3 regions of the Bradyrhizobium prioriisuperbiae genome follow, and region 2 is predicted to be linked to each of the others. Evidence: predicted binding sites of a transcription regulator. Region 2 holds the regulator's gene; each other region holds the start of a gene.

Region 1 (3,276 bases), 4.2 Mb from region 2:
CTGCTGCAGGAACTGCACCACCACGTCGAACGACTCGTAGGGGTGATGGACCACCAGGTCCTTCTGCCGGATCGCGGCGAAAATATCGCCGCCATGGTCACGCACCCGTTCGGGGTGGCGCGGAACGTAGGGCGTGAACTCGAGATCGGGCCGGTCGAGCCGTGTCAGTTGCGACAGCTCGTTCATCGCCAGCGCACCCTCGACCACGAACAGTTCACCCTCGGCCGTCGCCAGCGCGCGCTGGACGAAGCCGCGCAACTCCTCGGGCATGCTGGCTTCGAGTTCGAGCCGGATCACCGACCCGCGGCGACGGCGTTTCAAGGCCGTCTCGAACACCCGCACCAGATCTTCCGCTTCTTCCTCGATTTCGATTTCGGAGTCGCGAATGAGGCGGAAAGCGCCCTGCCCCTTGACGGTGTAGCCGGGGAACAGCCGGCCGATGAACAGGCTGGTCGCCTGCTCCAGCGACATCAGGCGGATCGCGCCGTCCTTGCCAGCCGGCAGCCTGATGAAGCGGTCGATCTTGCCGGGCATGCGGATCAGCGCATTCATGGCCTTGCCGTCGGCCGTGCGCACCAGATGCAGCGCGATCGAGAAGCCGAGGCTGGGAATGAACGGGAACGGATGCGCGGGATCGATCGCCAGCGGCGTCAGCAGCGGAAAGATGTTGTGCAGGAAATGATCTTCGATCCAGGTCCGCTCCGACTTGGTGAGCTCCTTGCCGTCGATCAGGTGAATGCCGACATCGGCCAGGATGACGCGGAGATCGCGCCAGATCGCCTGCTGGTCCGAGGCGAGCTTGGAGACGGTTTCGTTGACCCGGGCGAGTTGTTCGGTCGGGGTCAGGCCGTCGGGGCTGCGCTCGGTGATGCCTTCGCGGATCTGCGCCTTGATGCCGGCGACGCGGACCATGAAGAACTCGTCAAGGTTATTCGCCGAAATCGACAGGAAGCGGACCCGCTCCAGCACCGGATGTCCCGGATTGACCGCTTCTTCAAGGACACGGCGGTTGAAATGCAGCCACGAGAGCTCGCGGTTGATGAATCGCTCGGGGCTGCCGACGATCGAAGAGACCGCTTCTTCCGCCTCAGGTTTTTCTTTTAAAACAACAGCTTGCGCGGAATCCATGAGAAATGAGCCGATCTCGATAATGGCGACTTTGCCGCCCTGCGGGGGTTCGCGGGGAGCATGTGCGAACCACATGACGTTTCGATGACATGATGGGCTATGGCGGCACGCCGTCAAGCGCGGGCCCGTCCGGACCCGCCCGCTTCGCCCCAGCTTGCCGGATACGGCGTTAGAGCGTTTTCCAGCGAAGTGGATACCGGTTCGCGTCAAGAAAACGCGTCAAACAAGAATCTAGAGCTTCCGTTCCGATTCTATCGGAACGGAAGCTCTAGGCGCTGTCCCGCAGCACCTCGACCGCCAAAGCGCGCGTCACCGGCCGGCGCAAACGCAGCGACTCGGCGTCCAGCTCTGCGACCACCCGCCGCGCCGCCGCGACCGAGCGCTCGATGCGGGTCGCGAGGTAACTCACCAGGGATTCGTCCACCGTCATCTGGCGGTCGCTGCAGAGCTTGACGATCAACGCCCGGAACAGCTGGTCGTCGGGCGCCGCAACGGTGACCACGGGAACCGCCCGCAGCCGCGAGTTCAGATCGCGGAGAGGAATCGCGAAGGACGCCGGCGCCACGCGCGCCGTGATCAGGACATAGGCTTCGTCTTCCCGGGCCATGTTCATCAGGTGGAACAGCGCACGTTCGTCGAACGTGCCGGGGATGAGGTCCTCGATCACCAGCGCACCGGTGACGAGGGTGTCCGGCACCATGGTGTCGATCAGGGAATGGGCGCTGATGGCCCGCGCGCCGGCCTGCTCGGCCCAGATCGTGGCAAGGTGGCTTTTCCCCGATCCTTCCGGACCGCTCAGCAGCATGATCCGGTTCGGCCAGTCGGGCCAGCTATCGATCAGCGCCAGCGCCGTCTCGTTGCTCGGACCTTCAAGGAAATTATCGCGCGTGAGACTTTCCGTGTGCGACAGGGCAAACGCAAGCTGACGAGGGCGAACGACACGGCCTGCCACGCAAATGACTCCCCTAGTGTCCCGAATTCGAAGTTCGCATCACTTAGCAGCTCCCCCTGAGCGAACTTCGAATTCGATCAGGACACTAGATAATTTTAGATTCGTGTGTGGCCTATGTTTCCGAAATTCCCCTCGAAGAAGTCGCCGCGAATGTGGAGGGGAATTTCGGAAACGCCACACGCGTGTCAGCGGCTCGGCTCGATCTCGCTCATGTGCTGCACCCAGTCCACGAGATAGAAAGACACCGACAGCAGCGTCAAGATCGTCACCGCCCCCATCAGGATGACGTCGAACGGTTTTGGTGCAAAATCAAATCCCAGCGCAGCCAGGATCAATGCGGCAAAGGCGACCTGGGCTACCGTATTGAGCTTCGACACCATCAGCGGCTTCATGGCGACGGGCTTGCCGAGCAACCATGACACAATCACGGCACCGACGATCATGATATCGCGCGACACCACCAGAATGACAATCCACCGTGGAATCGCCCCCCAGACCCCCAGCGCGACATAAATCGAGACCAGCAGCGCCTTGTCGGCGAGCGGATCGAGCAAAGCGCCGATTTCGCTGGTCATGTTGAAGCGCTTGGCCAGGAAGCCGTCGACGGCGTCGCTGAGGCCCGCCGTTACGAACAAGGCAAACGCGATCGTCATCTGATTGGACGCAATCGCCCATACGATGACCGGCACCAGCAGAATGCGGCCCAGGGTGATGATATTTGGAAGCACGCTGTTTCCCGGACGAGCCTGATTTGCAGGCATTGTCATCTTGATCGGTTCCGGGCGCCCCGTTGTCAACACGGGAAATTCGCGCTCCCAGGGCCAAGCATTGCGCCTGGACCAAATCTTACGTAACCACCACCTAACTCTCAGAAAAGCGGCCTGGACGCCATGACCGAACGAAAAGACAGCCTCACTTATGCGGACGCTGGCGTCGATATCGACGCTGGGAACCGGCTGGTCGATATGATCAAGCCGCTGGTCCGTGCCACCGCCCGGGCCGGCGCGGATGCCGAGATCGGCGGATTCGGTGGCCTGTTCGACCTGAAAGCGGCCGGTTTCAAGGATCCGGTGCTGGTCGCGGCCACCGACGGCGTCGGCACCAAGGTGAAAATCGCCATCGACACCGGCCTGCACAGCGGCATCGGCATCGACCTGGTCGCGATGTCGGTCAACGACCTGGTGGTCCAGGGCGCT
Region 2 (3,276 bases):
GCGGGAGAACATGATGGCCTTCGAACATACAGCCAAAGCCTTCGACCAGGACTTGCAGGAACTGACCCGGCTGGTCGCCGAAATGGGCGGCCTCGCCGAGCGGCAGATCGTCGAGTCGGTCGATGCGTTGATCCGCCGCGATATTGCGCTGGGCCAGCGGGTCGTCGCGGCCGATGCCGAGCTCGACAAGCTGCAGCGCGGCATCGAGGAGCGTGCCGTTCTCACCATCGCCCGGCGTCAGCCGATGGCCGTGGACTTGCGCGAGATCGTCGGCGCGATGCGCGTGACCACCGATCTCGAGCGGATCGGCGACCTCGCCAAGAACATCGGCAAGCGTGTCAGCGCGCTGGACAATGATTTCCATCCGCTGAAGCTGATCCGCGGCCTCGAGCACATGGCCAACCTGGTGCAGTCGCAGATCAAGTCGGTGCTGGACGCCTACGCCGCCCACGATCTGCCGGCTGCGATGGCGGTCTGGAAGGGCGACGAAGAGGTCGACGCGATCTGCACGTCGCTGTTTCGCGAACTGCTCACCTACATGATGGAAGATCCCCGCAACATCAGCTTCTGCATCCATTTGATGTTCTGCGCGAAGAACATCGAGCGGATGGGCGATCACGCCACCAACATCGCCGAAACGGTGTTTTATATGGTCGAAGGCCAGCAGATGCAGGATCAGCGCCCGAAGGGCGATATGACTGCATTCGCCACCGCCTCCGGCAACTGAACTAAGGAAAAGACATGGGCGCCCGCATTCTGGTTGTCGAAGACGAAGAAGCGTTGACCACGCTGCTGCGTTACAATCTCGATGCCGAAGGTTACGACGTTGAGACAGTCGCCCGCGGCGACGAAGCCGATACCCGGCTGAAGGAGCGAATTCCCGATCTGATCGTGCTGGATTGGATGCTGCCGGGTCTGTCCGGCATCGAGCTCTGCCGCCGGCTGCGCACCCGTCCCGAGACCAAGCAACTGCCGATCATCATGCTGACCGCGCGCGGCGAGGAAAGCGAACGGGTGAGGGGGCTTGCGACCGGCGCCGACGACTACATTGTCAAGCCGTTCTCGGTTCCGGAGCTTCTGGCACGGGTGAAGGGCCTGCTGCGCCGCGCGAGTCCCGAGCGTCTGGCCACGGTGCTGACCTACGGCGATATCGAACTCGATCGCGACAAGCGTCGTGTCGCCCGCTCCGGCCAGCCGATCGATCTCGGTCCGACCGAGTATCGCCTGCTCGAGTTTTTCCTGGAGCATCCGGGACGTGTCTTCAGCCGCGAGCAGTTGCTCGACGGCGTCTGGGGCCGCGATATCTATATCGACGAGCGAACCGTCGACGTGCACATCGGTCGGCTGCGCAAGCTCTTGAACTTCGGCCGCGACCAGGATCCGATCCGCACCGTACGCGGCGCGGGTTATGCACTCGACGACCGCTTCGCCAAAGTCGACTGACGCAGGTCTTCGCCAGCTCAAACAAAAAACGCCTCATCGATGATGAGGCGTTTTTTTTGTTTCTCCAGGTATCCGCCGCTGCGTGCGGCGACTTGCCGAACTACTTGCCCGACGGACGGCGGTCACGGCGGCGATCGCTCGCCGGCTGATACGCGACACGCGAGTGATGCGCGCAATAGGGCAGGCCGCCCAGCGCCTTGCCGCCGCAGAAAAAGAAATCACTGCTGCCGGGATCGCCCACCGGCCAGTGGCAGGTCGCTTCCGTCAGTTCCAGCAGCGACAGCCGCTGGCTCATCGGAACCACGTTGTCGTAGGCCACCGGATCCGGCTCGGCCTCCACCTCGAACGCATGCGCAAGCGCGGTATTGCCGCGCGACATCGGCCGCGCGATCCGCATCATATGCTGGGCCGGCCGCGCCTTGCGCTGACGCGGGGCAGCCGAGGACGGACTCTTGGCGCGGCCCGACAGGCCGAGCCTGTGGACCTTTCCGATCACCGCATTCCGGGTGATATTGCCGAGTTCCGCGGCGATCTGGCTGGCCGAAAGACCCGCCTCCCAGAGTTTTTTCAACTGTTCTACGCGATCGTCGGTCCAACCCATTACCGTCATCGCACCATTCCCTTCGTGTCGCGCCTTTCGACCGCGAGGCCGTCGGCGACGTCTGTGTCTCAAAAATCCCTGCCGGCAGAATCCCTTAGCCCTCGCCGGATGCGCCTGTCGCAACCGGGCGTCTACGCTGTTACCGAGACCGTTAAGGATCAGATCTGCCGCACGAGATGTCGTATCCGACCATCCCGAAGCTACAATATGCCGTGACTCACGCGCAAGAGTCGGGCATCACAAGTCCACATGTTCTGCAATAGAAATTTGATAAACGGCTTTTTCTGCGGCTTTTCAGTACCATTGCCGTGTTGACAGCCAGGTTGACAGTATTGGACGCGCCAATAGAATAACTGCCGCGTGCTGCCCGACGAGGCGGCACGTTTTGTTTCCGGGGTAGGTCCATCGATCGTCCGATCTCGCGGTGTCCGATCCAAATCCTGAGTGTTTGGAGTCACATCGTGGTCTGTCGACAGGGCCCGCCCGAAAGTTCAATCAGGTTTGCAAGCAGAGTTGCCATGAGCACCAACACGTCGTCCCATCTCATGCCGGTGTTCGCACGGGCGGATCTCGCGTTCGAGCGCGGTGAGGGCGTCTGGCTCCACGGCACCGACGGCGAGCGCTACCTCGACTTCACCAGTGGCGTTGCGGTCAACGCGCTGGGACATGCGCACCCGCATCTTGTCGCCGCCCTGCAGGAGCAGGCGACAAAGCTGTGGCACATGTCGAACCTGTTCAAGAGCCCGGACGGCGAGAAGGTTGCCGCGCGCCTCTGCGAGGCGAGTTTTGCCGACGTCGTCTTCTTCGCCAATTCCGGCGCGGAGGCGATGGAAGCGGTCATCAAGGTCACCCGCAAATATCAGGCGGCGAAGGGCAAGCCGGAGCGTTACCGGATCATCACGTTCGAAGGCGCGTTCCATGGCCGGACGCTGGCGACACTGGCCGCCGGCGGCCAGGAAAAATATCTCGAAGGGTTCGGTCCCCGCGTCGAAGGGTTCGACCAGGTTCCCCATGGCGACATCGAGGCGGCGAAGAAGGCGATCGGCCCGAACACCGCCGGCATCCTGATCGAGGCCGTGCAGGGCGAGGGCGGCGTGCGCTCGGCGCCGCAATCGTTCTTCAAGGCCCTGCGGCAGCTTTGTGACGAGCACGATCTGCTGCTCGCGTTCGACGAGGTGCAGACCGGCATGGGTCGCACCGGCGAACTGTTTGCCTATCAATGGACCGGCGTG
Region 3 (3,276 bases), 720 kb from region 2:
ATGTGCTGGTGGCGATCGGCGCGGCCGCGTTCGTCGATCTGGCAATGCATCTCGCGGGTCCGGACGGCGCGACCCGTGTGATCGCCTATGTGGTCTCCGGCATCGGCTTTCTCGGCGCCGGTGTGATCATGAAGGAAGGCACCAATGTGCGCGGCCTCAACACCGCGGCGACGCTGTGGAGTTCGGCCGCGGTCGGGGCTTGCGCGGGGGCCGATCTCGCTGCCCAGGCGGTGGCGCTCACCATGTTCGTGTTGGCCGGCAACACCCTGTTGCGCCCGCTGGTCAATGCCATCAACCGTTCGCCGCTCGATGAGAAGTCCTCGGAAGTGGACTATGACGTCAAGGTGACGGCAGATGCGCCGGCGATGGCTGATGTGCGCGACCTGCTGGTCGAGAAACTGGAAGCTGCGAACTATCCGGTTGGCGATGTCGAGGTGGTCGACCGCGCCAACGGCGCGGCCGAGATCGTCGCACGTCTGACCCGCACCGCGGTCGATCCCAAGGAGCTCGACGTGGTGGTCGCCGATATGGAGCGGCAAGCCGGCGTCCGTCATGCGACCTGGGAAGCAAGCACCCGGGATTAAAAGTTAACGACGGTATTCTGTTGGGAGTGCCCGTGGAGCGCTTCCGGAACTTTCATGGCGTCGGCCCGTTTTCCCCTCTGAACGAAGGTTCGGAGGCAGAAATGACGCTGCGCCAGGATAACGACCGTACAGACATCGTCCGACGACGGCAGGATCTGCGGCTGCAGATGGGGCTCGGGATCGGCCTGTTCGCGGCCGGACTGGCGTTATCAGGCGTTTCGCTGGCCCGCATTGCCGCCGGCGATATGCAGATGGCGCAGGCTTCGTCTCCCAGCCTGCAGCAGCCGGCCCAAACGCAGCCCCCATCAGGAGCCACCACCGGTCAGTCCCCCGGCTCCAGCGCGCCCGCCGAATCCAAGCCCGGCGGCACTCGCCCGACCACGCCTGCGCCCGAGCCGGCGCGGCCGGATGCCGACGCGCAGAAGTCCGGCGCGCCCTCGGCGTTGCCGCCTGCACCGGCGGAAAAAAGCGCGCCACCGATCAACACCAAATAGCGCTCACGCGCGGCGCACGCCGATGTGACATGCGTGATCACGCTTTGATGACGGCTGCCGATTTTAAAGCCTCGCCTGCCTTTGGTCCCTGTTCCATAATGCGCATGCACGACGTGTGCGATGGATCGGAGACTGGCCCATGAAGATCGAGGACGTGAAACGAACTGCCTATTCGATGCCGCTGACCAATCCATCGTTTCCGCCCGGCCCCTACCGCTTCTTCAATCGCGAATATTTCATCATCACCTACCGCACCGATCCCGAAGCGCTGGCTGCCGTGGTGCCGGAGCCGTTGCAGGTGGTCGAGCCACTGGTGAAGTACGAGTTCATCCGCATGCCGGACTCCACCGGCTTTGGCGACTACACCGAGACCGGGCAGGCGATCCCCGTGCGTTTCAACGGCGAGGAGGGCGTCTACACCCACGCGATGTATCTCGACGATGACGCGCCCATCGCTGGCGGCCGCGAATTGTGGGGTTTTCCGAAAAAGCTGGCATCGCCGAAAATCGTCACCGAGAGTGACGTGCTCGTGGGCACATTGCACTATGGCTCAGTGCTCTGTGCCAGCGGCACCATGGGCTACAAGCACCGCCCGGCCGATCCGGCGGCGGTGATGCATGCGCTGCAGACGCCGAACTACATTCTGAAAATCATCCCGCATGTCGACGGCACGCCGCGGATCTGCGAACTGGTGCGCTTCCATCTGCAGGATGTGGTGCTGAAGGAAGCCTGGACCGGCCCCGCCGCGCTCGGCCTGTTCCCCCACGCGCTTGCGGACGTGGCGCGGCTGCCGGTGCGCGAGGTGGTCTCGGCGTTGCACTTCAAGGTCGACCTCACGCTGGGATTGGGCGAGGTCGCGTACGATTATCTGGCTGAGAAGTAGCTGAACGCGTAGCTCGGATGAGCGCAGCGATATCCGGGAAACCGAGCCAATAGAACCCGGGTGTCGCTTCGCTCACCCGGGCTACGAATCGAAATGGCCGGAGCGAGCCCCGGCCATTTGAACAGTAACTTGGTGCGAGATGACTTACCGAACCAGGATATTCCTGAACTGCCAGGGGTCGCTGGTGTCGATGTCCTCGGCGAACAGGCCGGGACGGCCCTCCAGCGGGGTCCAGTCGGTGTAATAACCCTTCACCGGGCCGAGATACGGCATCTGGATTTCAAGCAGGCGGTCGTAATCCATCTCGTCGGCTTCGACGATGCCTTCGTTCGGGTTTTCCAGCGCCCACACCATGCCGCCGAGCACGGCAGAGGTCACTTGCAGGCCGGTCGCGTTCTGATAGGGCGCGAGTTTGCGGGTTTCTTCGATGGAGAGCTGCGAGCCGTACCAGTAGGCATTGTTGTCATGGCCGAATAGCAGCACGCCGAGTTCGTCGATGCCGTCGACGATTTCGTTCTCGTCGAGGATGTGGTGCTTGGCCTGCATCCGCGCTGCGCGGCCGAACAGTTCATGCAGCGACAGCACCGCATCATCGGCCGGATGATAGGCATAATGGCAGGTCGGCCGGTAGATCGCCGCGCCCGATGCGTCGCGCACGGTGAAGTAGTCGGAGATCGAGATCGACTCGTTGTGGGTGACGAGGAAGCCGTATTGCGGGCCGCGGGTCGGGCACCAGGAACGCACGCGCGTGTTGGCGCCGGGCTGCATCAGATAGATGGCGGCGCCGCAACCGGCTTCGTGGGTACGCGCATTCTCCGGCATCCATTTTTCATGCGTGCCCCAACCGAGTTCGGACGGCTGAACGCCTTCCGACAGGAAGCCTTCCACCGACCAGGTGTTGACGAAGACGTCCGGCTCTTTCGGCGTCTTCGAGCGTTGGGTGTCGCGCTCGGCGATGTGGATGCCCTTGATGCCGGCCTGTCGCATCAGGTCGGCCCATTCGGCCCTGGTCTTCGGCTTCGGCGCATTGAGTTTCAGATCGGCGGCGACGTTGATGAGCGCCTGCTTGACGAAAAAGGAGACCATGCCGGGGTTGGCGCCACAGCAGGAGACAGCCGTCGTCGAGCCGGCGGGGCGTGCCTTCTTGGCGGCCAGCGTCACTTCGCGAAGCGCATAGTTGGAGCGTGCTTCCGGCCCCTTCGACGAATCGAAGTAGAAGCCGAGCCAGGGCTCGTTGACGGTGTCGATATAGAGCGCGCCAAGTTCGTTGCAGAGCTCCATGATGTCGGTCGAGCCGGTATCGACCGAGAGATTG

What was found. The regulator PhoB, encoded in region 2, activates phosphate uptake and scavenging genes when phosphate is short. The targets are predictions, from matches to a motif close to TGTCATNNANCTGTCAT.
Region 1: the regulator PhoB is predicted to act here: its motif matches at 1,202-1,218, upstream of RS897_RS30280 (RNA degradosome polyphosphate kinase).
Region 3: the regulator PhoB is predicted to act here: its motif matches at 1,115-1,131, upstream of RS897_RS03600 (acetoacetate decarboxylase).

What each region holds. Positions count from the first base shown of each region.
Region 1 is NZ_CP135921.1:6,387,232-6,390,507, reverse strand. It holds gene RS897_RS30280 (RNA degradosome polyphosphate kinase) at 1-1,128, opposite strand, end outside; gene RS897_RS30275 (P-loop NTPase family protein) at 1,397-2,080, opposite strand; gene RS897_RS30270 (CDP-alcohol phosphatidyltransferase family protein) at 2,266-2,808, opposite strand; gene purM (phosphoribosylformylglycinamidine cyclo-ligase) at 2,971-3,276, shown strand, end outside.
Region 2 is NZ_CP135921.1:1,491,129-1,494,404, reverse strand. It holds gene phoU (phosphate signaling complex protein PhoU) at 14-727, shown strand; gene phoB (phosphate regulon transcriptional regulator PhoB) at 742-1,443, shown strand; gene RS897_RS06980 (GcrA family cell cycle regulator) at 1,544-2,053, opposite strand; gene RS897_RS06975 (aspartate aminotransferase family protein) at 2,563-3,276, shown strand, end outside.
Region 3 is NZ_CP135921.1:771,128-774,403, reverse strand. It holds gene RS897_RS03610 (MgtC/SapB family protein) at 1-584, shown strand, start outside; gene RS897_RS03605 (hypothetical protein) at 686-1,078, shown strand; gene RS897_RS03600 (acetoacetate decarboxylase) at 1,218-1,961, shown strand; gene RS897_RS03595 (homospermidine synthase) at 2,106-3,276, opposite strand, start outside.